4 regions of the Acidovorax sp. ACV01 genome follow, and region 4 is predicted to be linked to each of the others. Evidence: predicted binding sites of a transcription regulator. Region 4 holds the regulator's gene; each other region holds the start of a gene.
What was found. Region 4 encodes sigma-54, which starts transcription at its own class of promoters, with help from an activator protein. Its sites were predicted from a motif close to TGGCANGNAANCTGCTTT; they were not measured.
Positions count from the first base shown of each region.

Region 1: the regulator sigma-54 is predicted to act here: its motif matches at 1,184-1,201, upstream of IB243_RS26255 (CmpA/NrtA family ABC transporter substrate-binding protein).
Region 2: the regulator sigma-54 is predicted to act here: its motif matches at 5,067-5,084, upstream of nirB (nitrite reductase large subunit NirB).
Region 3: the regulator sigma-54 is predicted to act here: its motif matches at 6,147-6,164, upstream of glnA (type I glutamate--ammonia ligase).

Region 1 covers NZ_JACUZT010000014.1:35,327-42,474, reverse strand. The annotation lists gene IB243_RS26260 (ANTAR domain-containing response regulator) at 177-803, shown strand; gene IB243_RS26255 (CmpA/NrtA family ABC transporter substrate-binding protein) at 1,391-2,635, shown strand; gene ntrB (nitrate ABC transporter permease) at 2,672-3,646, shown strand; gene IB243_RS26245 (ABC transporter ATP-binding protein) at 3,643-4,476, shown strand; gene IB243_RS26240 (CBS domain-containing protein) at 4,702-5,139, opposite strand; gene IB243_RS26235 (DUF4148 domain-containing protein) at 5,664-5,954, shown strand; gene IB243_RS26230 (hypothetical protein) at 6,035-6,328, shown strand; gene IB243_RS26225 (TRAP transporter substrate-binding protein) at 6,483-7,148, opposite strand, start outside.
Region 2 covers NZ_JACUZT010000005.1:237,192-244,339, forward strand. The annotation lists gene pheS (phenylalanine--tRNA ligase subunit alpha) at 1-424, shown strand, start outside; gene pheT (phenylalanine--tRNA ligase subunit beta) at 495-2,942, shown strand; gene IB243_RS16175 (integration host factor subunit alpha) at 2,977-3,303, shown strand; gene IB243_RS16180 (MerR family transcriptional regulator) at 3,401-3,835, shown strand; tRNA gene IB243_RS16185 (tRNA-Pro) at 3,866-3,942, shown strand; gene IB243_RS16190 (single-stranded DNA-binding protein) at 4,124-4,429, shown strand; gene IB243_RS16195 (hypothetical protein) at 4,479-4,679, opposite strand; gene nirB (nitrite reductase large subunit NirB) at 5,300-7,148, shown strand, end outside.
Region 3 covers NZ_JACUZT010000005.1:5,022-12,169, reverse strand. The annotation lists gene IB243_RS15165 (PA2169 family four-helix-bundle protein) at 1-697, opposite strand, end outside; gene ntrC (nitrogen regulation protein NR(I)) at 888-2,519, opposite strand; gene glnL (nitrogen regulation protein NR(II)) at 2,843-3,865, opposite strand; gene IB243_RS15150 (hypothetical protein) at 3,962-4,468, opposite strand; gene glnA (type I glutamate--ammonia ligase) at 4,681-6,096, opposite strand; gene IB243_RS15140 (molybdopterin-binding protein) at 6,271-7,092, opposite strand; gene IB243_RS15135 (EI24 domain-containing protein) at 7,089-7,148, opposite strand, start outside.
Region 4 covers NZ_JACUZT010000008.1:262,353-269,500, forward strand. The annotation lists gene IB243_RS22155 (thioesterase family protein) at 1-473, opposite strand, end outside; gene IB243_RS22160 (RNA polymerase factor sigma-54) at 558-2,147, opposite strand; gene lptB (LPS export ABC transporter ATP-binding protein) at 2,147-2,890, opposite strand; gene lptA (lipopolysaccharide transport periplasmic protein LptA) at 2,956-3,609, opposite strand; gene IB243_RS22175 (thiol:disulfide interchange protein DsbA/DsbL) at 3,718-4,374, opposite strand; gene IB243_RS22180 (SPOR domain-containing protein) at 4,441-5,088, opposite strand; gene argS (arginine--tRNA ligase) at 5,098-6,876, opposite strand; gene IB243_RS22190 (hypothetical protein) at 6,956-7,148, shown strand, end outside.

The DNA.
Region 1 (7,148 bases), on a different contig from region 4:
AGATGTATATGCGACGCAGCCGGGGAGGTGCTATCGGGTATGCCCTGCCCATCGCCAAACTATTAGCAAGTTTCAGGCCCCGCAAGGTGAAAAAGCCTGCCCTGGGCGAAGAACCCTTGGCATGCACCGCTTCGATGCACCAATTTATGGCGTAAAAATTGCTTATGCTCCAGGGTATGAACGAGTCTTTGCGCATCGTGGTGGTTGCCCCGGATCTGGCGGTCGCCGACCCCGCCGACGAGCATGCCGTGCTGCAGGCGGATCGGTCGCGGGCGCTGCGCATCGGGCTGCTGGAAAACAATTTCAACCTGGTGGCCACGCTGCCCGCTGACGTTTTTCTGAGCGAGCGCATCGCCCAGTTGCAGCCCGACCTCATCATCGTGGACGCCGAAAGCGAAGCCCGCGACGCCCTCGAACACGTCGTGATGGCCACGCGCAATGAACGCCGCCCCATCGTGATGTTCACCAACGATGAAGACACCTCGCATGTCAAGGATGCGGTGGCGGCGGGCGTGTCGGCCTACATCGTGGCGGGCCTGGCCCCCCAGCGCATCCGCCCCATCCTGGACGTGGCCATGGCGCGCTTTCAGCATGAACAAGCCCTGCGCGCCGAGCTGGCCGATGCCAAGACCGAGCTCAAGGACCGCAAGACCATCGACCGCGCCAAGGGCCTGCTCATGCAGCGCCAGGGCCTCAGCGAACAGGCCGCCTACGAAAAGCTGCGCAAGACCGCCATGGACAAGGGCCTCAAGCTGGTGGACGTGGCCCAGCGCATGCTCGATGTGATGGACTTGCTGGGCTGAGCACCTGTTCACGATTTCCCAAGGAACCGCGTTGGTGCACCATCGGTAGATGGCGAATGCTGCGGATGCCCTGCAGGGGTCAAGACCCCGGGCGCAGGATGCAAGCCGGGACTGCCGGAGGCCGGTTTGTCACACATTGCCGCCCGTGCGGCACTGCCCAGCAGCCTCCAAGGCCCCGCGCCCACGCTCGCCTTCACGCCCTCCTGTTTCACCCGGCTGCACCCGGCCCGGATGGTGCGCCGCACAAAGGCAGTGCAACTTGTTCACCAACGTGCATGGCGGCAGTTCTGACGAACAATAGACCGCCAGCGCTTATTCATAAAGCATATTCAGCTATTTAATCCATAGCATTTTGCGCCCCGTGATGGCGCAATCCATGCTGGCACGCTGCTTGCATAACCCATGGCGAGACCAATGACGGTCCCACCACTGACAGCACTGACCCAATGGCGGGCCGGTGCTGGCTCAAAGCCCCCCAATGGGCTTTGCCATGGACAAAGGCGTCCCTCTCCGCGGCCGGTTTGCAAATGCAACCAGCCCAGGGGAGGACGCCTTTTTTGCTTTGTAACGACGCGAGGAAATGCCCCATGACCGATCTGTTGAAAACCAGTCTCAACCGCCGCACCGTGCTGCAGGCCGCTACCGTTGGCGCCGTGGGCGTGAGCCCCGCCCTGCGTGCACTGGTCCACGCCCAGGGCTCGGACGCCCCCGAGAAAAAGGAGGTCAAGATCGGCTTCATCCCACTGACCGATTGCGCCAGCGTGGTGATGGCCTCGGTGCTGGGCATCGACAAGAAATATGGCGTGACCATCATCCCCACCAAGGAAGCCTCGTGGGCCGGTGTGCGCGACAAGCTGGTGAATGGCGAGCTCGACTTTGCCCACGTGTTGTACGGCCTGGTCTACGGTGTGCACCTGGGCCTGGCTGGCCCCAAGAAGGACATGGCCGTGCTGATGAACCTGAACCAGAACGGCCAGGCCATCACGCTGTCCAAAAAGCTCGCCGACAAGGGCGCCGTCAACGGAGCGGGCCTGGCCAAGCTGATGGCCAGCGAGAAGCGCGAATACACCTTTGCGCAGACCTTCCCCACCGGCACACACGCCATGTGGCTGTACTACTGGCTGGCAGCCCATGGCATCGACCCGATGAAAGACGCCAAGGTCATCACCGTGCCGCCGCCACAGATGGTGGCCAACATGCGCGTGGGCAACATGGACGGTTTCTGCGTGGGCGAGCCCTGGAACCACCGCGCCATCATGGACGGCATCGGAGTGACCGCCACCACCACGCAAGACATCTGGAAGGACCACCCCGAAAAGGTGCTGGGCACCACGTCCGAATTCGTGCAGAAGTACCCCAACACGGCGCGCGCCGTGACAGCCGCCATCCTGGAGGCCAGCAAGTGGATCGACGAAGGCCTGGCCAACAAGAACAAGATGGCCGAGACCATTGCCGGCAAGGCCTACGTGAACACGGGTGTCGATGCCATCAACCAGCGCATCCTGGGCCGCTACCAGGACGGCATGGGCAAGACCTGGGACGACCCCAACCACATGAAATTCTTCAACGAAGGCACGGTGAACTTCCCGTACCTCACGGACGGCATGTGGTTCCTCACGCAGCACAAGCGCTGGGGCCTGATGAAGGACCACCCCGACTACCTGGGTGTCGCCAAGGCCGTGAACCGCATCGACGTCTACAAGCAGGCCGCCACGGCCTCCAAGACGCCGTTGCCCAAGACCGAGATGCGCAGCAGCAAGTTCATGGACGGCGTGGTGTGGGACGGCAAAGACCCCGCCAAGTACGCCGACAGCTTCAAGATCAAGGCGTAAGCGCCCTGCCCCGTCCACCCAGCACAGGAGAACACCATGGTCAGTGCCGTCTTTCACTCCCCGTTGGATGCAGCCCCCGTGGTTGCACAGAATGCTATGAATAATGTAGCCACCAGCGCTTCACCTGCAAGCGCCAGAAGCCAAAAACAGCCAAAACCTGCACCGCTGGCGCCCCCCGCACCAGCGGTGGCTGCTGCCGCGGCCCCAGCCGGCCGCGACTGGGCGGCGCTGTCGCGCAGCTTCTGGATGGCGGTGCTGCCGCCGCTGTGTGGCCTGGGCTTGCTGGTGGGTCTGTGGGCCGTGGTGTCAGCCACCACGGGCAACAGCATTCCCGGCCCGGTGGAAACCTGGAAGCAGGCGCTGGAAATCTTCAGCAACCCGTTCTACCGCAACGGCCCCAACGACCAGGGCGTGGGCTGGAACGTGCTGATGTCGCTCGAACGCGTGGCCGTGGGCTTTGGCATGGCGGCGCTGGTGGGCATTCCGGCCGGCTTCGTGATCGGGCGCTTCAACTTCCTGTCGCGCATGTTCAACCCGCTGATCAGCCTGCTGCGCCCCGTGTCGCCCCTGGCTTGGCTGCCCATTGGCCTGCTGGTCTTCAAAGGTGCCAACCCGGCCGCCATCTGGACCATCTTCATCTGCTCCATCTGGCCCATGATCATCAACACCGCGGTGGGCGTGCAGCGTGTGCCGCAGGACTACATGAACGTGGCCCGCGTGCTCAACCTGTCGGAGTGGAAGATTGCCACCAAGATCCTGTTCCCCGCCGTGCTGCCCTACATGCTGACCGGCGTGCGCCTGGCCGTGGGCACGGCATGGCTCGTGATCGTGGCCGCCGAAATGCTGACTGGCGGCGTGGGCATTGGCTTTTGGGTGTGGGACGAGTGGAACAACCTGAACGTCAAGAACATCATCATCGCGATCTTCGTGATCGGCATCGTCGGGCTGGTGCTGGAGTTTGCACTCATCAAGCTGGCCACTGCATTTACGTTTGAAGAGGTGAAAGCATGAACCCCACCGCAGCATCCACACATCCCTCCATGACCACCAAGTTCATCGAGATCCATGGCGTCGAGCAGACCTTCAAGACGGCAAAGGGCCTGTTCCCTGCGCTGCGCGACATCAACCTGACGATTGCCAAGGGCGAATTCGTGGCGCTGATTGGCCACTCGGGCTGCGGCAAGTCCACCCTGCTGAACCTGATCGCGGGCCTGACCACGCCCACCAACGGTGCACTGCTGTGCGCCAACAAGGAGATCAAGGGCCCGGGACCGGAGCGCGCCGTGGTGTTCCAGAACCACTCGCTGCTGCCCTGGCTCACCTGCTTCGACAACATCTACCTGGCCGTGGAGCGCGTTTTTGGCGGCAAGGAAACCAAGGCCCAGCTCAAGGCCCGCACCGATGCCGCGCTGGCGCTGGTGGGCCTCACGCCGGCTGGGCAAAAGCGCCCCGGCGAGATCTCGGGCGGCATGAAGCAGCGCGTGGGCATTGCCCGTGCGCTGAGCATGGAGCCCCAGGTGTTGCTGATGGACGAGCCCTTTGGTGCACTGGATGCATTGACCCGCGCCAAGCTGCAAGATGAACTGCTGGAGATCGTGGCACGCACCCAGAGCACCGTGGTGATGGTGACGCACGACGTGGACGAGGCCGTGCTGCTGTCCGACAAGATCGTGATGATGACCAACGGCCCCGCTGCCACGATTGGCGAGGTGCTGGCCGTCAACCTGGCCCGCCCCCGCCGCCGTGTGGAACTGGCCGAAGACCCGCAGTACGTGCACTACCGCAAGGCAGTGATCGACTTCCTCTACACCCGCCAGGGACACGTCGAAAAAGCCGCTTGAGCGGCCGGGTCGGCCGCGACCCGGACACCCAGAACAAAAGGGCTCTGACCAGATCGGTCAGAGCCTTTTTTTTCAGCGTTGCGCCAAAGAAAACCGCCCGCAGAACGCGCACAACCCAAGCCAGTGTCCCCGCGCAAGGGCCGCCCCGCCGCGCTGGGGGTGTCCCCCTTCCCGCGCGCAGCGCGAGAGAAGGGGGAAGGCGCGCAGCGCCTCAGGGGATTGTCCTTAGTGAGTTCCAGTGATGTAGTGCTCCAGCTGCTCGATGATGAATTTCTGCTCGGAAATGATGTCCTTGACCAGATCGCCAATGGAGATCATGCCCACGAGCTTGCCACCCTCGACCACCGGCAGGTGGCGCAGGCGGTTGTTGCTCATGATCTGCATGCACTGCTCGCTGGTCTGGTCGGGCCGTACAAACAGCACGGAGGTGGTCATCACGTCACGGACCTGCGTGACGGCGGAGGTACGCCCCATGAGGGCAATCTTTCGCGCGTAGTCGCGCTCGGTAAAGATGCCGGCGATGGACTCGCCCTCCACCGCCAGCAACGCGCCGATGCCCTTGTCGGCCATGAGCTTGAGCGCCTCAAACACCGAGGCGCCGGGGGCAATGGTGTGGACGATGGCGTCCGGTTTGGACTGAAGAATCTTGGCGACGATGGTCATGGGAACCTCCCTCTGTATACCTGAAACAGGCGTAGAGAGATTTCAGCCCATAAGCCCAACGGGCGCAACCCGCGCAAGCCCGATTTGTCACGCTTTTGGGCCGGGTGTGGCAATGGCGATGCATATGTTTCGGCTCTGTTGCATTCGGCCGGACGCGAAACAAACTGAAAAGAACCGAAACCGCGACGAGACGACGCCGGGGCGGCGGCCGGGCACGATACAGCCCATGTCCAACGCATTTTCAAAGGAATCAACGCCCACCCTTCTTGCCTCGGATCGATCGCTTGCGACCGGCTGCGGGCCTTTGGCCACAGGCAGGAAACAGGCGCCTGGATTGTTTCCAAAACTGGAACAGTTAGTTTGCGACCAGCTGGTTTTTCTTTACCCCCCTGCGGCGTACAGTTCATCCCATCGATGAGCCGAACCCGCAAGGCGACTCACCGAACCCGGTTTGAAGCAGCTTTCATTTTTGTTCTTTGCTCCGGTTTTTTTGAGACGCTTTTTTAACTTCAAGGATTTTCATCATGAACAAGACCGCACGTTTCCTCTCCCTGGCCGCAGTGGCCGCTTTCGCCTCTTTTGGTGCCCAGGCCGACGAAGCCGATGCTTCGCAGTTCGCTACCAAGTTCGACACCAGCCGCACCCGTGCTGAAGTGGTTGCCGAAGCCGCATCCTCCGTCCAGATGCGCAGCCAGGAGCCTGCTGGCTCCCGCGTGGTGACCTACAAGTCCACGGCCGACCGCGCTGCAGTGCGTGCCGAAGCGGCTGCACAAGCCATGCGCACGGGCCGGGTTGGCCCCGCTGAAGGCGGTTGATTCTTTCTGAATCCACGGCTTTTCCCTTTGCGTATTCCAAGTACCTCACCCCATTTTCTGAATTTCACTGGAGTTTCACCATGAACAACACCGCACGTTTCCTCTCTATCGCCGCCGTTGCCGCTTTCGCTTCTTTCGGAGCCCAGGCTGACGAAGCCGATGCTTCGCAATTTGCCACCAAGTTCGACACGAACCGCACCCGTGCTGAAGTGGCTGCTGAAGCCTCGACGGTGGCACTGACCAGCAGCACCATCCCCGTGGGCTCGCGTGTCTTGTCTTTCACCTCCACGGCTGACCGCGCCGCAGTGAGCGCCCAGGCTGTCGATGCCCTGCGCACCGGCAAGATCTCTTCCGGCGAAATCGGCTCCCTGTAATTTGCCGCCCTGCACCGAGGTGCAGGTGGACAATTGCCCATGGAAAAGGCCGGGGCTCCTTTGGGAGCCCCGGCCTTTTTTTGCTTTCGTGCTGAGGGGCTAAGGGATGCACGCGGGCATCACTGCCCTGCAGCCCCCCCGTCACCACACCGGTTTATTTACCAGCGCGTGCCTGGGCCACAGCACCCTGCACGTCCTTCCACAGCGCTTCCCCCACATTGGTGGCAATGCTGGCGTTCACGGCACCCAGCTTCTCGCGCATGCGATTGGCCTCGGTGGCAGGCAACTCATTGACCTGCATGCCCTTGGCCTTCAGGTCCGCCAGCGCCTTGTCGGCCTCGGCGCGCGTGTCCTGGCGCTCGAAGTCGCGGCTTTTCTTGGCGGCATCGAGCAGCACCTTCTGCTCAGCCTTCGAGAGGCCGTCCCAGTACTTCTTGCTGACCAGCACGATCCAGGGGCTGTAGACGTGGTTGGTCACCGTCAGGTACTTTTGCACTTCATAGAACTTGCTCGACAGGATGGTGTTGTACGGGTTCTCCTGGCCGTCGACCGTGTTGGTTTCCAGGGCCGTGAACAGCTCCGAGAACGGCAGCGGCACGGCGTTGGCTCCCAGGGTCTTGAAGCTGTCGAGGAATACGTTGTTTTGCATCACCCGCAACTTGATGCCGTTCATGTCCTCAAGCTTGGTCACGGGGCGCTTGCTGTTGGTCAGGTTGCGAAAACCGTTCTCCCAGTACACCAGGCCCACCAGGCCCTTTTCTTGCAGCTTGTCCATGACCTTCTGGCCCACCGGGCCGTCGAGCACCACGTCGGCTTCCTT
Region 2 (7,148 bases), on a different contig from region 4:
CACCTACCGGGTGGACAGCGATGCCACCCACTCGCCCATGTTCCACCAGTGCGAAGGCCTATGGGTCGGCGAGAACGTGAGCTTCAAGGACCTGAAGGTCATCTTCACAGCGTTCTGCCGCACCTTCTTTGAAAGCGACGACCTGGTCTTGCGCTTTCGTCCGAGCTTCTTCCCCTTCACCGAGCCCAGCGCCGAGATCGACATCCAGTTCCAGACCGGCCCGCTGGCCGGCCGCTGGCTGGAGGTGGCTGGCTCCGGCCAGGTGCACCCGAACGTGGTGCGCAACATGGGCCTCGATCCGGAAAAGTACATCGGCTTTGCCTTCGGCATGGGCCCCGACCGCCTGACCATGCTGCGCTATGGCGTGAACGACCTGCGCTTGTTCTTTGACGGCGACATCCGCTTCCTGTCGCAGTTCCAGTAAAGCCCGCCGATTTAGCGACGCGCGCACGCCCGGCGGCAGCGCGCTGATCCTTTAGAACAAGAGTCCAACTATGCAATTTCCTGAATCCTGGTTGCGCGAGTTCTGCAACCCACCCCTCACGACGGCCGAGCTGGCCGAGACGCTGACCATGGCCGGCCTCGAGGTGGAAGAGCTGCGCCCCGTGGCGCCTCCCTTCACCAAGATCGTGGTGGGCGAGATCAAAGAAGCCGTGCAACACCCTGATGCCGACCGCCTGCGCGTGTGCCAGGTGGATGTGGGGCAGGGCGCCTTACTCAACATCGTGTGCGGCGCGCCCAACGCCCGCGTGGGCATCAAGGTGCCGTGTGCCATGGTGGGCGCAGAGCTGCCGCCCGGCGACGACGGCAAGCCGTTCCTCATCAAGGTCGGCAAGCTGCGCGGCGTGGAGAGCCAGGGCATGCTGTGCTCGGCCCGCGAACTCAAGCTGTCCGAGGACCATGGCGGTCTGCTGGAGCTCGATGCCTCGGCACCCGTGGGCCAAGACATCCGCACCCACCTGAACCTGGACGACACGCTGTTCACGCTCAAGCTCACGCCCAACCTGGCGCACTGCCTCAGTGTGTACGGCATTGCGCGCGAAGTGTCGGCCCTCACCGGCGTGCCGCTGCAGCAGCCTTCGTTCCCCGCCGTAGCGGCAACACTGTCCGACAAGCTCGCCGTCAAGGTGAGCGCTCCCGACCTGTGCGGCCGCTTTTCCGGCCGCATCGTGCGCAACGTGAACACGCGCGCCGCCACGCCCCAGTGGATGCTGGACCGCCTGGCGCGCTGCGGTCAGCGCGGCGTGTCGCCGCTGGTCGACATCTCCAACTACGTGATGTTCGAACTGGGCCGGCCCTCGCACATTTTTGATCTGGACAAGATCCACGGCGGCCTGGACGTGCGCTGGGGCAAGCCCGGCGAGCAGCTCAAGCTGCTCAACGGCAACACCATCACTGTGGACGACAAGGTCGGCGTGATTGCTGACGAGCAGCAGGTCGAGTCGCTCGCCGGCATCATGGGCGGCGACGCCACCGCCGTGTCCGACGACACGAAGCACATCTACATCGAAGCAGCGTTCTGGTGGCCCAAGGCTGTGGCCGGGCGCTCGCGCCGCTTCAACTTCTCCACGGATGCCGGCCACCGCTTCGAACGCGGTGTGGACCCGAGCCTCACGGTCGAGCACATCGAGCGCATCACCCAGCTGGTCATCGACATCTGCGGCACGCCGGACACGGCCTGCGGCCCCATGGACGACCAGTCCGTGAACCTGCCCATGCCCCAGCCCGTCACGCTGCGCGTGGCGCGCGCTTCCAAGGTCATCGGCATGCCCCTGACCCAGGCGCAGTGCGCTGACGTGCTGGCCCGCCTGGGCCTGCCGGTGGTGCAGGGCGAAGGCACGCTCACCGTCACGCCGCCTGCTTACCGCTTCGACATCACCATTGAAGAAGACCTGATCGAAGAAGTGGCGCGCATGGTGGGCTACAACAACCTGCCCACCACGCCGCCCTTGGCGCCCATCACGCCCAAGCTGCCGGCCGAGGCCACGCGCAGCCCGTTTGCCGTGCGCCGCTCGCTGGCCGGGTTGGGTTACCAGGAGACCATCAACTTCAGCTTTGTCGAAGAGCGTTGGGAGCATGAGCTGGCCGCGAACGCCCAGCCCATCAAGCTGCTCAACCCCATCGCCAGCCAGATGAGCGTGATGCGCTCGACGTTGCTGGGTTCGCTGCTGCAAGTGCTGAAGTTCAACCTGGACCGCAAAGCCCAGCGCGTGCGCGTGTTCGAACTGGGCCGCGTGTTCCTGCGCGACGCCGCCGTGCGCAACACCGACACCACCGTTGAAGGCTTCAACCAGCCCATGCGCGTGTCCGGCCTGGCCTACGGCCCGAACGACGCCCTGCAGTGGGGCCGCAAGGAGCAGGCCATCGACTTCTTCGATGTGAAGGGCGACGTGGAGGCCTTGCTGGCCCCGCTGCAGGCCAGCTTCGAGCCTGCCACGCACCCAGCCATGCACCCAGGCCGCTGCGCGCGCGTGGTGGTAGACGGCCGCGCCATCGGCTTCGTGGGCGAGCTGCACCCGCAGTGGCGCCAGTCCTGGGACCTGCCGCTGGCACCGGTGATGTTCGAGCTCGAGCTCGACGCCGTGATGCAGCGCGTGGTGCCGCAGTTCAAGGCAGTGGCCAAGCACCAGGCGGTCGAGCGTGACTTGGCCGTTGTGGTGGCTGAGCGCGTGACGCACGCTGACGTGATCTCGGCGGTGCAGCAGGCCGTTCCGGGCGGCATGTTGCGCTCGACGGTGCTGTTCGACGTGTACCGCCCCAAGCCCCTGCGTGCAGGCGAAGAAGCACCCGCTGGCGGCCTTGCTCAGGGTGAAAAGAGTCTGGCCGTGCGCCTGACCCTGGCCCGGGACGAGGCCACGCTGACCGAGGCCGAGATTGAGGCCGCGATGCAGGCAGTGGTGGCCCAGCTGGTGCAGCGCACGGGTGCGCGCCTGCGTGTTTGATGACAACGATATTGCCCAAGAGGGGAGTGATGCCATGATCGAATTTGCCGTCGAAAGCCTGGAGACACCGGCACTGACCAAGGCGCAGCTGGCCGATCTGCTGTTCGATCAGATTGGCCTGAACAAGCGCGAGTCCAAGGACATGATCGACGCGTTCTTCGATCTGATCTCCCAGAGCCTTGTGGAAGGCAAGGATGTCAAGTTGTCGGGTTTCGGCAATTTTCAGATTCGCACCAAGGCGCCGCGCCCGGGGCGCAATCCGCGCACGGGCGAGGCCATTCCGATCAAGGCACGCCGCGTGGTGACATTTCATGCCAGCAGCAAGCTCAAGGAACAAATCCAGACGGCCGCTGCTTCGTGAATTTGTGCCGTTTTTGTGACCAGAATGTTGCCGATGGCTGGCGGTCTGCGCGCGTCTGCAGTACGCTAGTCGGCTGTTCGGTTTGAATCCACAACCCATGGGCACCCCCCTCCCTTCCATCCCCGCCAAGCGCTACTTCACGATTGGTGAGGTCGCGGAGTTATGTGGCGTCAAGCCCCATGTATTGCGCTACTGGGAGCAGGAGTTCACGCAACTGCGTCCCATGAAGCGGCGTGGCAACCGGCGCTATTACCAACACCATGAGGTGCTGATGATCCGCCGCATCCGTGACCTGCTGTACGACCAGGGTTTCACGATCAGTGGCGCGCGCAATCGCCTGCAGGAGCTTGCGCATCCTGCCCGCGATGATGTGGGGCCCGATGCGCCATTGGATGGACTGGATTCCGAGATGCCGAGCATGTTGGTGGACAGCGCCCGTGACCTCTCTATCGAGGCGACGGGGTTCACGCTGGACTCCAATGCAGTGCGCAAAGAATTATTTGAGATTCGTGCGCTGCTTTCTCTGAACTGATGGTTTTTCTGCATATAATCTAAGTCTTGTCGGCGTGTAGCGCAGCCTGGTAGCGCACTTGCATGGGGTGCAAGGGGTCGCGAGTTCGAATCCCGCCACGCCGACCATTGATCGCAAAAGCCCAGAACCGAAAGGTTCTGGGCTTTTTTGCTGGCGCCGTGAAATCGGTGCCGTGAATTGCCGTGGTGGCTAGGGCTCTCGCACTTCCCGCGGTCCACCTCAGGTGCTCACAAACAACCGCCCTCGTTGCTACGTGCGCCCAGTGCGTCTTCGGGGTTAAGGACTCACATGATCGATGGATTGGTGTCAGGGCGCCTTTATGGCGATGCCGAGCAGCGTACCGACAAGACGGGCAAGCTCTTCACCGTGGCCAAGGTGCGCGCTAGCACGGCCGATGGCGAGACGTTGTTCGTGAATGTGATCGCATTTGACAGCGATGTTCGCGCGTCCCTGCACCACTTGCGCGATGGCGATGCGCTGGCCCTCGCCGGTAGCTTGGTGCCCAAGGTCTGGACCGATAAGCAGGGCGTCACCCGGCCTGCGCTGGACATGGTGGCGCATCGGGTGCTCACCTTGGCTGACAACGAGCATTGAGATTCAGCCTCGGCGAGTTGCGCTGACGTCATGGCTGGGGCGGCCCGGATCAGCGAGGTTTTTTGCGGGCAGGCTCGCCTTGCTTGAACCCCAGTGCATGAAGTTCTTCTTCGCTCAAGTGCAGCTCGGTCAATTCGGGTTGCCGCGCTTCGATCGTACGCCGCCGTTCGTAATTGGTGGGAGGGCCTTTTTCCTCTTGCCGGCGGTCCGTGCCGCTGCGCCTTTCGCTTGTGGATCTGCGTTCTGTCATGGTGATGTCTCCGTGGTTGCGGTGGAGCTGGTCTCCTCACGGCTATCTCATCTCGCTGGAGTCTGCCTCCGGATCGCGGGTTTGAAAACAAAAAAATCACCGCAGACGCTCGATCGGGCCCGAAGCGAAGGCAGGGTCCGGCACGATGAGCCGGCATGAGCTTCCGCGCAGTACGTCTTTCAGGCGTTTCATACCTCCGGTCAACCGCCAAGCATGTGTGCCGCTGCTACTGAACCTGTCTGACACGGCCCGCTTCAGGCGCTCGCACTATGTTGGTGAGGCCGTGCACCGCATTGATGCGAGATCGCAGGGCCCACGCAGACAGCCGTGGAGCACGACCTCTCGAAAGCCCACACTGCCCGGGTTCTCAGGCCGCCAATCGCACCCCGGCATGGATATTGCAGTTGGATGGACACCCGTCGGTGAAGCTGCCTGCGGACTGACAACAACCCCTCCGCTAATGATGGCGGAACACCCGAGCGAGCCGCGGCTTATGCAGCCGGCCGCTTGGTAGTTCCAACCCACGCCCGTGGTTCCGCGGAGGGTGCGTTGTGCCGCAAGGCACGGCACATCCTGCACCCCTTGATGCGGTTCCCCGGGTTCTTGCAGGATGAGCAAGCATGAAAATCGTTCTCATTGGCCACGGCATGGTCGGCCACAAGTTCCTCGAAAGCCTGGCCGAGACCGGCATGACCGGCGTCGAAGTCACCGTGCTGTGCGAGGAGCCGCGCCCCGCCTACGACCGGGTGCACCTGTCGGCCTTCTTCAGCGGTACTTCGGCCGACGAGCTTTGCCTGGTCGAGCCCGGCTTTTTCGAGCGCACCGGCTTCACGCTGCGCCTGGCGGCGCGCGCCGCATCGGTGGACCGCCGCACCCGCACCGTGACCACGGCCGATGGCGAGGTGCTGAGCTATGACAAGCTGGTGCTGGCCACCGGCTCCAACCCCTTCGTGCCCCAGGTTCCTGGGCGCGACCGCGAGCACTGCTTCGTCTACCGCACCATCGAAGACCTGGAGGCCATGCAGGCCTCGGGCGCCAAGTCCAAGACCGGCGTGGTCGTGGGCGGCGGCCTGCTGGGCCTGGAATGCGCCAAGGCCTTGAGCGACATGGGTCTGGAAACCCACGTGGTCGAGTTCGCCCCCCGGCTCATGGCCGTACAGGTGGACGAGGGCGGCGGCCGCGTGCTGCGCGCCAAGATCGAGGAGCTGGGCGTGCAGGTACATACCGGCCGCAACACGCAGGAGATCACCGATGGCGCGCGTGCGCGCCACCGCATGGTGTTTGCCGACGGCACCTACCTGGAAACCGACATGATCGTGTTCTCCGCCGGCATCCGCCCGCGCGACGAACTGGCGCGCCAGAGCCTGCTGGCCATCGGCCCGCGCGGTGGCGTGGCCATCGACAGTGCCTGCCGCACCAGCGACCACGATGTCTACGCCATCGGCGAATGCGCCTCGTGGAACGAGCAGACCTTCGGCCTCGTGGCCCCCGGCTACGACATGGCGCGCGTGGCGGCCCGCCACATCGCGGGCGAGACCGACGCGGCCTTCGTCGGTGCCGACATGAGCACCAAGCTCAAGCTCATGGGCGTGGACGTGGCCAGCATCGGCGACGCGCATGCGAAAACGCCGCACAGCCGCACCTGCCAGTACGTGGACGAGCGCCGCCAGGTCTACAAGAAGATCGTCATCAGCGAAGACGGCAAGCAGCTGCTGGGCGCCGTGCTGATCGGCGACGCCACCGAGTACGGCACGCTGCTGCAGATGGCGCTCAACGGCATCGCGCTGCCCGAGGACCCCGAGTTCCTGATCTTCCCGTCCAGCGACGGCAAGGCCAGGCCCGGCCTCGGCGTGGATGCCCTGCCCGACACGGCGCAGATCTGCTCGTGCAACAACGTCACCAAGGTCGGCATCTGCGAGGCCGTGGGCAACGGCGCCTGCACCATCGCCGAGATGAAGGCCTGCACCAAGGCCGGTGCCACCTGCGGCGGCTGCGTGCCCCTGGTGACCCAGGTCATGAAGGCCGAGATGGCGCGCCGCGGCATGGCCGTGAACAACCACATCTGCGAGCACTTCGCGTACTCGCGCCAGGAGATCTACCACCTGGTGCGCGTGGGCAACATCAAGAGCTTTGGCGATCTGCTGGCCCAGCATGGCAAGGGCATGGGCTGCGACATCTGCAAGCCCGTGGCAGCCAGCGTGTTCGCCTCGTGCTGGAACGAGTTCGTGCTCAAGAAGGAACTGGCCGGGCTGCAGGACAGCAACGACTACTACCTGGGCAATATCCAGAAGGACGGCACGTATTCGGTGGTGCCGCGCATGCCCGGTGGCGAGGTCACGCCCGACGGCCTGATCGCCGTGGGCCAGGTGGCCAAGAAGTACGGCCTGTACACCAAGGTCACCGGCGGTGCGCGGGTGGACATGTTCGGTGCGCGCCTGGAGCAACTGCCTTTGATCTGGGAGGAGCTGA
Region 3 (7,148 bases), on a different contig from region 4:
TGCCACCCGACGCGGGTTCTCCACCCAGGCGGCGGACTTCGTGCTCCAGTTCCACGGCGGCAGCCGCACATTCACGCGCATGGCGCTGGAATACGCCCTTGAGTTGCGCAGAATCTGCGTGCTCGGCGCAGGCGGTGAAGCCGTATTCGCCATCGCGGGACGACTCCAGCAGGTCGTTGAGCACATCGACCACGTCTTCGTTGTCCACGATATCCATGGGGCGGTCGTCGTTCAGGCTGGAGCGTGCTACCCGTTCCCAGGCAGCGCGGGCGGCAGGGCGGGCATCCGTCCAGGCCAGGCCATCCGAATGGCGCGCGCGCCAGTCATCGGCAAGGCGGGGCTCCACCGCCTCGAAGTCGCCTTCGTAGCGGCTCACCGAAGACCAGCCCAGCTCGTAGGCGGGGCGGTATTGTTCATAGGTGCGGCCACCCACGTAGTAGGGCTCGCGGTGGAAACTTTCGCGCCAGTAGGCATCTTCCTCGGTGGGGTTGACCGCCTCGGCGGCAGCCTTGCCCGCCAAGCCCCCGGCGACAGCACCAGCCACGCCGCCAATGGCTGCGCCGACCGGGCCGCCGAAGGCACCCGCAGCGGCACCCGCAGCCGCGCCACCCAGGGTAGCACCCACCCCGGTGCCGACGGGATGGGAACCCGGTTCGTTGGTCAAAGGGTCACGGTTGGCATCGTTGAAATCCGACATAGAAGCTCTCCGGTTGGTTGACAGTGCCTTCATTGTTGAAGTCACTTCCGGAGGGCCGGGTCGGCCCATGGAGGGCCTGCTTGTAGGACATCGGGAGGTCGGCCTGCACCGCATCCACCAGAGCAGGCGCACCCGAAAACTACAAATTTAATAGCTGCTAGCGCTTTACCACCAAGCGCTAGGTGCCATTTCAGGCTTCATCGGGGGCATCCAGCCCCAGTTCCTGGATCTTGCGTGTGATGGTGTTGCGGCCAATGCCCAGGCGCTGCGCGGCTTCCATGCGGCGCCCGTGTGTGGCGGTGAGCGCCGTGCGGATCAGGCGCGACTCGAACCGCCGCGTGAGGGCATCCCACACCTCGGGCTGCCCACCCGCCAGCAGCTTCTGCGCCTCGGTCTCCAGCGCCTGCTCCCAGGTAGCAGCGGGGCCAACGGCAGCACCCATTCCCGCAGCCACAGGGACCTCGGCGGAAGGCCAGTGTGCCGCAGCTCCAGGGGCAGGCACGCCGCCCACCGGTGGCTGCGCGGTGGCAAAGGCTGGTTGCAGCCCCCCGACCATTTCCACGGGCGGTGCAGGAGCGGCCTGCACGGCTGCGACCGCAGCAGCAGCCGGCTCGCTGCCGGGTCGCGGTGCAGGCTGGTAAAGGGGCGCTTCCAGCACCTCGGGCGGCAGGTCCTGCAGCGAGATGACCTGGGCGGGCGCCATCACCGTGAGCCAGTGGCAGATATTCTCCAGCTGGCGCACGTTGCCCGGAAACGCAAACTGTTCCAGCCGTGCAATGGCCGAATCGGCAATGCGCTTGGGCTCCACGCCGAGCTGCCGCGCGCTTTGCTGCAGGAAGTGGCGCGTGAGCACGGGCACGTCTTCATGCCGCTCGCGCAGCGCGGGCAGCCGCAGGCGGATGACGTTGAGGCGGTGGAACAAGTCCTCGCGGAACCCACCCTCCTTCACGCGTTTTTCCAGGTCCTGGTGGGTGGCGGCGATCACGCGCACATGGGCCTTCACGGCCGCATGGCCACCCACACGGTAGAACTGGCCGTCAGACAGCACGCGCAGCAGGCGCGTCTGCAGGTCGAACGGCATGTCGCCGATTTCATCGAGGAATAGCGTGCCGCCCTCGGCCTGCTCGAAGCGGCCGCGCCGCTGCGTCTGCGCACCGGTGAAGGCGCCGCGCTCGTGGCCGAAGAGTTCGGATTCCAGCAGATCCTTGGGGATGGCTGCGGTGTTGATGGCGACAAAGGGCCCATCGGCGACCGGCGAATGCTTGTGCAGCGCACGCGCCACCAGTTCCTTGCCCGAGCCCGATTCGCCGGTGATGAGCACCGTGACCTGGCTTTGGCTCAGCCGGCCGATGGCGCGGAAAACATCCTGCATGGCAGGCGCCTGGCCCAGCATCTCCGGGGCTTCCGCCTGGCGCTCTTCGGTGACTTCCTCGCGCTGGCTTTCTTCCACCGCGCGGCGGATCAACTCCACCGCCTTGGGCAAGTCGAAGGGCTTGGGCAGGTATTCGAATGCGCCGCGCTGGAAGGCCGACACGGCGCTGTCCAGATCGGAGTACGCCGTCATGATGATGACGGGCAGGCCGGGCTGCAGTTCGCGGACTTTCTCCAGCAGTTGCAGGCCCGAACCGCCAGGCATGCGAATGTCGCTCACCAGGACCTGGGGGCCCTGCCGCGCAGGGTCGCCGGGGGTGATGTCGGCCAGCGCATCGAGCACTTCGCGGGGGTGCGTGAAGCTGCGCGTGGGCAGGTTCTCGCGGGCCAGGGCCTTTTCGAGGACGAAGCGGATCGAGGGGTCGTCATCTACTATCCAGATCGGCTTCATATGTTTTTCTTACCTTCCCTGTGGTTGCGTGTCAGGGACCATCGTGCGCTGCCAAGAACCTGTTCAATATCTTTTTGGAGTCGCACAAGTGCTTTGCCGGGATGGAATGCTAGGCGCGGTGCGCCGCCGATAGCCCGTGCTATCGGCAAACTCCGCAACGCCGCAGACCGCCCGGCAAGGCACTTGCCCGAAGGGTTGGAGTGCAATCGGGCGATTGGAAGCCTCGACTGCTTGCATGGGCTTAAGCCCATGCGGCGCATTCGAAGCATCCACTCATCCCGATTGCACTCCAATGCGACCTCCAAAAAGATATTGAACAGGTTCTAGGGCAAGGGAATCAGGATGCGGAAGTCGGTGCGACCCGGTACGCTGTCGCATTCGATCAACCCATGATGGCGCTGCACGAAGGTTTGTGCCAACGTGAGCCCCAGCCCTGACCCGCCATCCCGACCCGATACCAGAGGGTAAAAAATACGCTCCTTGATCGCGTCGGGCACGCCCGGTCCGTTGTCGATGACATGCAATTCCAGTGCCAGCCGATAGCGCTGGCGACCAAACGTTACTTGTCGGGCCACGCGGGTGCGCAGTGTGATCGTCGCATCCCCCTCAGCAATGCGCTCGGTCAGCGCCTGGGCCGCGTTTTGCACGATGTTCAACAGCGCCTGGATGAGCTGGGCACGGTCACCCCGGAACTCGGGGATCGAGGTGTCGTAGTCGCGCAGCACCTTGAGGCCCTGCGGGTATTCGACCAGCACCAGGGACCGCACCCGCTCGCACACCTCATGGATATTGACGTCGCCCACGAGGTGCGGGTGGCGGTGCGGCGCCAGCAACCGGTCCACAAGGCTTTGCAGGCGGTCGGCCTCGTGGATGATGACCTGGGTGTATTCCGTCAGTTCGCGGCTTTCGAGTTCCATCTCGAGCAGCTGTGCAGCGCCGCGAATCCCGCCCAGCGGGTTCTTGATCTCATGGGCCAGGTTGCGGATCAGCTCCTTATTGGCCTGTGCCTGGTCCAGCAAGCGCTCTTCACGGTCCTGGCGGGCCTGCTGCTCCAGTGGCCACAGCTCCACCAGGATTTCGCCAACCTGCTCGGCGTCGGCCACGCTCACATGCACGGGCACCGGGTCCTGGTGCTGGCGCTTGAGGCTTGCTTCATACCGCAAGGCCGCAAAGTCCTTGCCCCGGGCACCGGCGAGTGCCGTCTGCAGCAAGGCGGGGTCGGTGAAGAAGGTGGAGAAGTCCACGCCCTCCAGGGTCCGGCGCGACAGGCCCAGCGCATTCTCCAGCGCCGCATTGGCGAATTGCACTGCGCCATCGGCGCGCAACACCGCCACCAGAGTGGACATGAGGTCCAGCGAATGAAAGCGCCCCGTGTCGGAGGTCGGGGCTTCAGTAAAGGGCGAGGAACTCACAAGCGTGCCAGGCTAGTAAAAAAGGGGGGGTCAGTTGGCCGGAAGACGGGCGATTTCGCGCTTGATGCCTGCGATATCACTCTCGCTGCGTGCCACGCTGGCCTTGAGTTCTGCCGTACGTTCCATGTAGCGCTGGGGGTTGCGCAGATCCAGCGCATTGCGTTCAGGCGCGCCGCCGTTGTATTCCTTCACCAACTCGGCATGGCGTGCCTCGGCCTTGCGCAACTCGGATTCGAGAATGGCCCGGGCATCGGCATCGCGGGCCTTTTGGTCGTTGTTGTTGACGCGGGGCGCAGACGGTGGCGACGCCGGGGACGCTGTACCCGCCCCCGCTGCAGGGGCTGCCGCAGCGGCGCCCGCGGGCCGGGTGCCCTGGACCACGGTGACATTGCCCCCCTCTACCAGCTTGCAGCCGCGCTCCTTGGCCTGCTGGGCATTGTTGGTGTATTCATTGCCACAGCGGTAGATGCGGTCTTGCGCCCACGCGGCGGGAGCCGTCGCGGCGATCAGTAACAGGGTGATGAGCGTTTTCTTCATTCGGTTTCCTCGCACTGCCATGCAGGGGTTCGGGGGAGTATCCCCCAATCGCCACGCATCGCCAATCCAACACCAGCGGCCCCGGACGGGCCTTTGTACAAGGATGCAACGGCCCAGCCACTGGTTCCGTTTCAAAAGTCCCAGGTCCTTGTGCGCAATAAAAAAGGCGGCCTGAGCCGCCTTTTGGAGAGTAATTGCCTTCTGGCAGGCAATTACAGGGAGTAGTACATGTCGTACTCGACAGGGTGAGGAGCCATGCGGAAACGCGTGACTTCGCCCATCTTGAGGTCGATGTAGGCATCCAGCATGGAGTCGGTAAAGACGCCACCCTTGGTAAGGAAACCACGGTCCTTGTCCAGATAGTCCAGCGCTTGGTCCAGGCTGTGGCACACGGTAGGCACCAGCTTGTCTTCTTCGGGTGGCAGATGGTACAGGTCCTTCGTGGCGGCTTCGCCGGGATGGATCTTGTTTTCCACACCATCCAGGCCGGCCATCATCAGGGCCGAGAAGCACAGGTAGGGGTTGGCCGATGGATCGGGGAAACGCGCTTCGATGCGGCGGCCCTTGGGGTTGGCCACATACGGAATACGGATCGAGGCCGAGCGGTTGCGGGCCGAGTAGGCCAGCTTCACAGGGGCTTCGAAACCGGGCACCAGGCGCTTGTACGAGTTCGTACCTGGGTTGGTGATGGCGTTCAGGGCACGTGCATGCTTGATGATGCCGCCGATGTAGTACAGCGCGAAGTCCGACAGGCCGGCATAGCCGTCGCCTGCGAACAGGTTCTTGCCGTCCTTCCAGATGGACTGGTGCACGTGCATGCCGGAGCCGTTGTCGCCAGCGTAGGGCTTGGGCATGAAGGTGGCGGTCTTGCCGTAGGCGTTGGCCACGTTCCAGACCACGTACTTCAGGACCTGGGTCCAGTCGGCGCGCTCGACCAGCGTGCTGAAACGCGTGCCGATTTCGTTCTGGCCAGCGCCTGCCACTTCATGGTGGAACACTTCGACCGGAATGCCCAGGGATTCGAGGATCAGGGACATTTCAGCGCGCATGTCTTGCGTGCTGTCGACGGGAGGCACGGGGAAGTAGCCGCCCTTGACGGTGGGACGGTGGCCGCGGTTGCCGCCTTCGAGCTTGGCACCCGAGTTCCAGGGGGCTTCGTACTCTTCGATCTCGAACATGACCTTGCCAGGTTCGTTGGACCAACGCACGCCGTCGAAGATGAAGAATTCTGGCTCTGGGCCGAAGAAAGCGGTGTCGCCCAGGCCGGAGGCCTTCAGGTAGGCTTCAGCGCGCTTGGCGATGGAGCGTGGATCGCGGTCGTAGGCCTTGCCGTCACCGGGTTCGATCACGTCGCACTGCAGGAACAGCGTGGTTTCTTCAAAGAAGGGGTCGATGTTGGCGGTGCTGGGGTCGGGCATGAGTTGCATGTCCGAGGCTTCGATGCCCTTCCAGCCGGCTACCGAGGAACCATCAAATGCATGGCCGGACGTGAACTTGTCTTCGTCGAAGTGGGAAACTGGCACGGTCACGTGCTGTTCCTTGCCACGGGTATCGGTGAAACGGAAGTCAACGAACTTGACTTCGTTCTCCTTCACCATCTTCATCACGTCTGCAACGGTCTTGGCCATCAGGTTCTCCTGGATAAAGCGCTTGTTGAAAAAAGGAATTTGCCGATATAAAAGCAGTTTGCGTGCCAGCCGGGTGCAGCCGCCGCACTATGAAGGAGCACTACGGACTGCGAGCCGATGGGGCATCCGTCAGATTGCACCAATACAGTGCAATCCACCCATTAAGACCAGACATCACAAGTTGCGCACCAATTCGGGGCCACAGTTCGCACCAAATTCGTGCAGTCCGTTTTTCAGATCCAGCCATGCGGCCGGAACCAGGGAAGCAGGACCTTTGACGCCCAGTTCGATGTGCCGCCCGTATTGTGGATGATCCACGCTGGGCAAACTGAACACCCGGACCTCGGGGTGCGTTTTTTCGATGTGCTCCATGAGGGGTGTCAAAGCCGCCTCCATCGCCCCATAGACCACCACCGACTGCTCGGTCTGCGGTGTGCGATTGAAAAACGCCGCGTAGTGGTGGTCCAGCACCCCTTCGATCATGGGCCAGGCCATGACGGGGAAGCCGGGCACGAAATGCACCGTTCCACCGCCCTCCCCATTGCAGCTGAAGCCGGGGATTTTGTTATAGGGGTTGGGAATGATGCGGGCGCCTGCCGGAAACACCCCCATGTTGAGCCGGTGCACGTTGTCAGCGCGGTCCGGTTCGTACAGCACACCCTGCTCCCGCGCGACGTCCTGCATGCGTTCACGGATCAGCGCCTCAGCTTCAGTGTGCAGTACGAGCTCCCGGCCCAGCGCGCGCGCCGCGCACTGGCGTGTGTAGTCATCGGGCGTGGCCCCAATGCCGCCGCAGGAAAACACCACATCGCCCGAAGCGAAGGCGCGCTGCAAGGTGGCCGCAATGCGATCCGGGTTGTCGCCCACATAGTCGGCATAGGCCAGCGAAAGCCCGCGCGCTGACAGCAGTTCGATGACCTTGGGCATGTGTTTGTCAGCGCGCTTGCCGGACAGGATTTCATCACCCACGATGATCAAGCCGAAGGTAGGGGTCATGGTGTAGGGGTTCCGTTGACAGGAGACTCTGGGGCGGGAAGATGAGCTGGTGCCGG
Region 4 (7,148 bases):
GGTGAGGATACGCGCTCGGAAAGTGCGTGTGAATCCGGCGTGCCCGCACGGGCCAGCAGCAACTGGCGGATGGAGTCCGGGATCGGCGCCACCTTGCGGTCGGCCTTGCCGATGAAAACGATGCCGATCTTGCCGCGCGCCACCTCGCGGCCCGAGGTCTTCTCGGTCATGCAAAAGACCAGGTCAAACCCATAGCGGTTGAAATCGGCAGGCGCCATATCCACGCGCATGGTCTCGCCGTGGAAGCCCTCGGACTTGTACTGCGCCACGATGTCGCCGACCACGATGGACAGGCCACCCACATCGGCCTCGGGGTAGCCCAGCGACTGGAAGAAGCGCACACGCGCTTCGGACACGAGGCTCAGCAGCTGCGCGTTGTCCAGGTGCCCGCCCTGGTTGACGTGGCTGATGTAGATCTGCATTTCGGTGGTGAATCCGAAGTGCGGGGGAAGGTCGAAGACGATGCGGGCCATGGCGGGGCGGCGGGTAGTAAAAAGACAATTGAACGGAAACACACAACCGGGCGCACACCCCTGCGTGCCCCTCTGCGAGTGGACCTACAGCGCCTTGCGCAGGTTGGCCGGCGCTATCTTGAGCGCCTCGCGGTACTTGGCTACGGTGCGGCGTGCGCATTCGATGCCCTGCTCCTTGAGCATCTCGGCGATCTGGCTGTCGGACAGCGGCTTGGCGGGGCTTTCTGCGGCCACAAACTGCTTGATGAGCGCGCGCACGGCGGTGCTGGATGCGTTGCCGCCGGTCTCGGTGCCCAGGCCCGAGCCAAAGAAGTACTTCAGCTCATACGTGCCAATCGGCGTGGCCATGTATTTGGCGGTGGTCACGCGGCTGATGGTGGATTCGTGCAGGCCCAGTTCGTCGGCAATGTCGCGCAGCACCAGTGGGCGCATGGCCAGCTCGCCGTGGGTGAAGAAGCTTTTTTGGCGCTCCACGATGGCGCGCGAGACGCGCAGGATGGTGTCAAAGCGCTGCTGGATGTTCTTGATGAACCAGCGCGCCTCCTGCAGGCGCTGCTGCATGCCCTGGTGGCCCTCGCCGCCCTTGTGGCCGCGCAGGGCACCGGCATAGATGTCGTGCACGCGCAGGCGGGGCATCACGTCGGGGTTGAGCGCGACGATGAAGTTGTGCTGGCCGTCACGGCCGTTGGCGCGTCCGGCTTTGCGCACGATGACGTCGGGCACGATGATGTTGCGCTCTACATCGGCAAAACGGCGGCCGGGGCGCGGCTCCAGCCGGGCAATGAGGGCCATGGCGGCGCGGGTGCGTTCCTCGCCGTCGCCACACAGCTGCGTCAGGCGGCGGATGTCGCGGCGGGCCAGCATCTCCAGCGGCTGCTGGCACACGCGCAGTGCGGTCTGCACGGTGTCGGGGTCGATCTCACTGTCTTCGTCCGCAGCCAGGGCCTTGAGCTGCAAGGTCAGGCATTCGGCCAGGCCGCGCGCGCCCACGCCGACGGGCTCCAGGCTCTGTAGCAGGCGCTGGGCGACGGTGAAGCGGTGCACCAGTTCCTCGATCTGCTCCAGGTCGTCGGGGCCGGCCAGGCCGATGGCCAGCTCTTCAAGCGGTTCTTCGAGGTAGCCGTCGTCGTTGAGCGATTCGATGAGAAAGCGCAGCGCGGCGCGGTCGATCTCAGACAAGCGCAGCGCCAGCGCCTGGCGGTGCAAAAAGGCGGTCAGCGATTCGTGCGAGCGGGCCAGTTCGGTTGCATCGGCCTCGTCGCCTTCGGAGTCGTTGCGGTTGCGGGCAGGCGCATCGCCGCCCCACTCGGCGTCGTTGGGCGCCATCTCTACCGTGCCGTCACCGCTCCAGTCGGGTTCGTCGGCACCCGCACTCGGCGTTTCAGCATCATTTTGGCCCTCAGCGCTTGTATTGCTTGCGCTGGTAGCTCCTGAAAAAATAGCATCATCGGCGCTGTACTCATCGGGCTGCGCGGGCGTGTCGGCGGCTTCGAGGCCAAACTCCTCGCGCGGAGCTTCGTCGGCATTGCGTTCGAGGAACGGGTTTTCGTCGAGCATCTGCTCGACTTCCTGCGAGAGTTCGAGCGTGGACAACTGCAGCAGCCGAATGGACTGCTGAAGCTGGGGGGTCAGTGCAAGATGCTGCGAGACGCGCAGCGAGAGTCCAGGCTTCATCACATGCGGAAATGTTCGCCCAGGTACACCCGGCGCACTTCGGCGTTGTCCACGATCTCGGACGGCGTGCCCTGGGCCAGCACTCGGCCATCGCTGATGATGAAGGCGTGGTCGCAGATGCCCAGCGTTTCCCGCACGTTGTGGTCGGTGATGAGCACACCGATGCCGCGCGCCTTCAGGAAGCCGATGATGCGCTGGATCTCGATCACGGCGATGGGGTCGATGCCCGCAAAGGGCTCGTCCAGCAGGATGAAGCGCGGTTGTGTGGCCAGGGCCCGGGCGATCTCGACGCGGCGGCGCTCGCCGCCGGACAGCGCCATGGCGGGCGAGGCCCGCAGGTGGTCCACGCGCAATTCTTGTAGCAGGGCCGTGAGGCGGTCTTCGATGGCTTCGCGCGCGAGTGGCTGGCCGTCCTCGCCACGCTGCAATTCCAGCACGGCGCGTACGTTCTCTTCGACCGTGAGTTTGCGAAAGATCGAGGCTTCCTGAGGCAGGTATGACAGGCCCAGGCGCGAACGCCGGTGGATGGGCATGTGGGCCACCGAATGGCCGTCGATGCGGATATCGCCCTCGTCACTGCGCACCAGCCCTACGATCATGTAAAACGAGGTGGTCTTGCCCGCGCCGTTGGGGCCCAGCAGCCCCACGACCTCGCCCTTTTGCACCACCAGCGACACATCCTTGACCACCTTGCGGCTGCCATAGGACTTTGCCAGGTGCTGCACCTCCAGGCGGCTACCCATCTGGGAATCAGGCCCCAAGCGGCTGCCCGCCTGGGCGTCAGGTCCGGTACTCACGACAGGCCCACTCACTTGGCGCCGCCGCCAAGGCTGTTGCTGGGGCGCAGTGCCGGTGCCGAGGCCGGGGGAGACGCCTCGGGAGCCACCGCTGCAGGGGGTGGGTCTTTGGGTGCCAGCACGGCGCGCACTCGGCTGCCCGGTGCGGGGGCATCGCCTGCGGCGTTGGTGGTGGTGCGCTTGCCGTCCACCGAGAACACGTCGGTCAGATTGTTGTAGACGATCACGGCACCCGTGATTTCGTCGCTGAGCACGGCGCCCCGGTAGCGGCGCAGCTCGGCACGGGTGATGAAGCGCACGTTGTCGGCCTTGCCGTCGTACTCGATGACCTCGCTCTCGCCTTCGATGAACTCGTCGGGCGCGCCAGCCAGGGTGTCGCGTTTTTGCCGGAAGAAGGCGCGCTTGCCGGGTTCGGCCGTGACCACGCCGTACTGGTAGCCGTCGGCGTCTTGGCGCACATCCAGCCGCGCACCGCGCAGCACGATGGAGCCCTTGGTCATGACCACGCGGCCAGAGAAAACGCTGGTCTGCTTGAGTTCATCGTGGCGCAAAGCGTCCGCCTCGATGTTCATGGGCTTGGCGCGGTCGGCCTTTTCGGCATGGGCCACACCCAGGGTGCAGGCCAGGGCCGCGAGCAGGAGGATCGGAAGGAGGCGATGGTTCATAGGGCACGAATCTTGCAATCATTGTAGCCACCCCGTCGCATTCCTCCATGAAAAAAGCCCGCAGGTGCGGGCTTTAACCAAGAGGACGGGGCGGTCGGCAGAAAACCGTCAGCCTTTGCGGGCCACCGCCGCCAGATGTTCCACCACCTGCAGCACGTTTTGCATGTTGCCGGCCATGGTGCCATCGGTGTAGAACTTGCCAGCCACGCCCATCGACGGCACGCCCTCTACGCCGTAGGCATCCTGCAGTTGCGACGCACGGCGAACCTGGTTGGACACAGTGAACGAGCCGTAGATTTCCTTGAACTTGGCGGCATCCACACCCTGCTGGGCCACCCAGGCAAAAATTTCATCGTCCTTGGCCAGCTTCTGCTTTTCCACATGGATGGCACGGAACACTTTGGCATGAAGGGCTTCGAGCTTGCCCATGCCTTCCAGGGCGTAGTAGAGCTTTTGCTGCGGCACGAAGCTCGCGTTGAAAGCCACGGGCATGCGGCGGATGGAAAGGTCCTTGGGAGCGGCCTTCACCCAGGCATCGAGCGTGGGCTCAAAGGCGTTGCAATGGGGACAGCTGTACCAGAAGAACTCGATCACATCGACCTTGCCCGCAGGCGCATCGGGCGCCACGGGCTTGTCCAGCCGCCGGAAGTCCTTGCCCTCCTTGAACTGGCGGGCCTGCGCCAGCGCGGGGGTGGCCACTGGCAGCGTCAGGGCGGAAGCGGCAACCGCCGAAGCGGCGGACAAAGAAAACTCACGGCGTTTCATGACAAAGACTCTCCTGTTACAGGTCTGGGGGATGTGAGCCATGCCCCCGCAAAAAGTTCAGAGCAGCTAGCGCTGCACGCGCACCAGCGCCGACTCCACCCCGGCGCCATCGAGCTTCTCCTTGAGCTGCTCGGCATCGTCGCGCTTGGTGAACGGGCCCACACGTACACGAAAAACGGCCCGGCCATTCTGTTCGCGTTCGCTCACGCGGGCCTCCCAGCCCAGCATGGCCAGCTTGGCGCGCTGGGCGTCGGCATCGACTTGGGTGCGGAATGCCCCGGCCTGCACAAAGTAGTCAAATGGGTCCAGATTGCCCTTGGCGGCCGCCTTGGCCACCGCCAGATCCCCCAGTGGGTCCGCGCCCGGCTTGGTTTCGGCCTTGGCCTCGGGCTTGCTGGCAGCAGGTTTGGGTGCGGACGCCGCGGCACGGACATCTGGTGGCGGCGCTGCCGCGGCAGGGGCCGATGCGACGGTGGCCGCAGGCGGCGCGGGCGCGCGCGCCGGGTTTTTGCCATACAGCGGCGAGTTCGGGTCCCAGTTCTTGTTCTTCTGGGATTCGGCAGCGTCCATGTCCACGCCCCGGCCGTTGCCCTTGTTGAGAAAGGGCACCGGTACCTTGGCCACATACACGGCCACCGCCAATGCGGCGCCCAGGCCCACGATGACCCCCACGATGAAGCCGATGATGGTCCCGCCCGTCTGTTGTTTCTTCATAGTGACTGCTTACATTCTGGCTGGAGCCGACACGCCCAGCACGGCCAGGCCATTGTGCAATACCTGTGCGGTGGCCGCGACCAGCGCCAGGCGGGCCTTCTTCAAGGCTTCGTCGTCGACCAGGATGCGCTCGGCATCGTAGTAGCTGTGGTAGCTGGCGGCCAGGTCGCGCAGGTAGAAGGTGACGTCGTGCGGGGCCTCCCCGTCGGCGGCGGCCGTGAGCATCTCGGGGTACTTGGCCAGTTGCAGCATCAGCGCCTGGGCGGGTGCGCTGTCAAGGCAAGACAAGTCCGCCGCATACAGTTCGGAAGTCACCTTACCCAACAGCTCCACACGCACCTGCTCCTCGGAGATGGCCAGCAAGCTTGCCTGGGCAGTGACGATTTCCTCAGTGAAGCCCCGTTCGCGCAACAGCACCGAGCAGATACGCGCGTGGGCGTACTGCACGTAGTACACCGGGTTGTCGTTGTTCTGCGCGACGGCCAGGTCCACGTCGAAGGTGTACTCGGTGTCGGGCTTGCGGCTCAAGAGGAAGAAGCGGACCGCGTCCTTGCTGGTCCATTCGATCAGGTCGCGCAGCGTGACGTAGCTGCCCGCGCGCTTGCTGATCTTGACCTCTTCGCCGCCCTTGACCACGCGCACCATGGTGTGCAGCACGTAGTCGGGGTAGCCCTGCGGAATGCCCACGTCGGCCGCCTGCAGCCCGGCGCGCACGCGGGCGATGGTGCCGTGGTGGTCGGTGCCCTGGATGTTGACGACCTTGGTGAAGCCGCGCTCCCACTTGGCGATGTGATAGGCCACGTCGGGCACGAAGTAGGTGTACGTGCCATCCGTCTTACGCATGACCCGGTCCTTGTCGTCGCCGTAGTCCGTGCTTTTCAGCCACAGCGCGCCGTCCTGCTCGTAGGTCTTGCCGTTGGCGACGAGCTTGTTCACCGTGGCATCCACGCGGCCGCTGGTGTACAGGCTCGATTCCAGGTAGTACTCGTCGAACTTGAGGTTGAAGGCCTGCAGGTCCTTGTCCTGCTCATTGCGCAGGTAGGCCACGGCGAACTGGCGGATGGATTCGAGGTCTTCCACATCGCCGCTGGCGGTGAACTCGCGGTCGTCGGCCTTGACGGTCTTCTTCGCGAGGAAGTCGTTGGCGATCTCCTGGATGTACTCGCCGTTGTAGAACGCCTTGGACGCCGGGTTCTCCGGGTCGGTGGGCCAGCATTCGTCACCGGGCTTGAAGCCCTTGGCGCGCAGCTGGGTGCTAGTAGTGAGCGTCTGGATCTGCACGCCCGCGTCGTTGTAGTAGAACTCGCGGTGCACGTTCCAGCCCTGGGTGCTGAACAGGTTGCAGATCGCGTCGCCCAGGGCCGCCTGGCGGCCGTGGCCCACGTGCAGGGGCCCGGTGGGATTGGCCGAGACGAACTCGACCAGCACGCGCTGGCCGTTGTCCTTTTGGTAGCCAAAGCGCTCGCCAGCGGACAGCACCTCGCGCACTACTTCCTGCTTGGCGGCGGGCTTGAGGCGGATGTTCAGAAAGCCCGGGCCGGCGATCTCGATGGCATTGACCCAGCGGGCGAAGGCCGGCGTGGCCTCCAGCGCCGCCTTGAGCTGTTCGCCCAGCGCACGCGGGTTGAGCTTGAGCGGCTTGGCCAGCTGCATGGCGGCGGTGCAGGCGAAATCGCCATGCGCGGCCACTTTGGGGGATTCGAACGCAGCGCGCCCCGCAGAGCCGGGCGACAGTTTTTCCAGCTCGCCGGCCAGGGCCGCGAGCAATTCATTTTTTGCAGTGAGCATCGGCGGATTTTACGGGGGCCGCCAACCTGCCAGCCAAAGGCACAATAAGCGCCAGCCCCCATCCAACAGGACATTGCGCATGCAGCCCCATCCCATCCTGCTGTATCGACGCCGCTGGACCCTGTTTTTTCAGGTGCCTTTTGCGGTGTTGATGGCCGTCCTTACGGCCTATGCCATCTTCATGGCGTTGGTGTTTGACGACCGGCTGTTCACCGTCTTGTTTTCGTTTGCCGCTTTCTGCACGTTCTGTCTTGCGTGGACGCTGGGCCGGG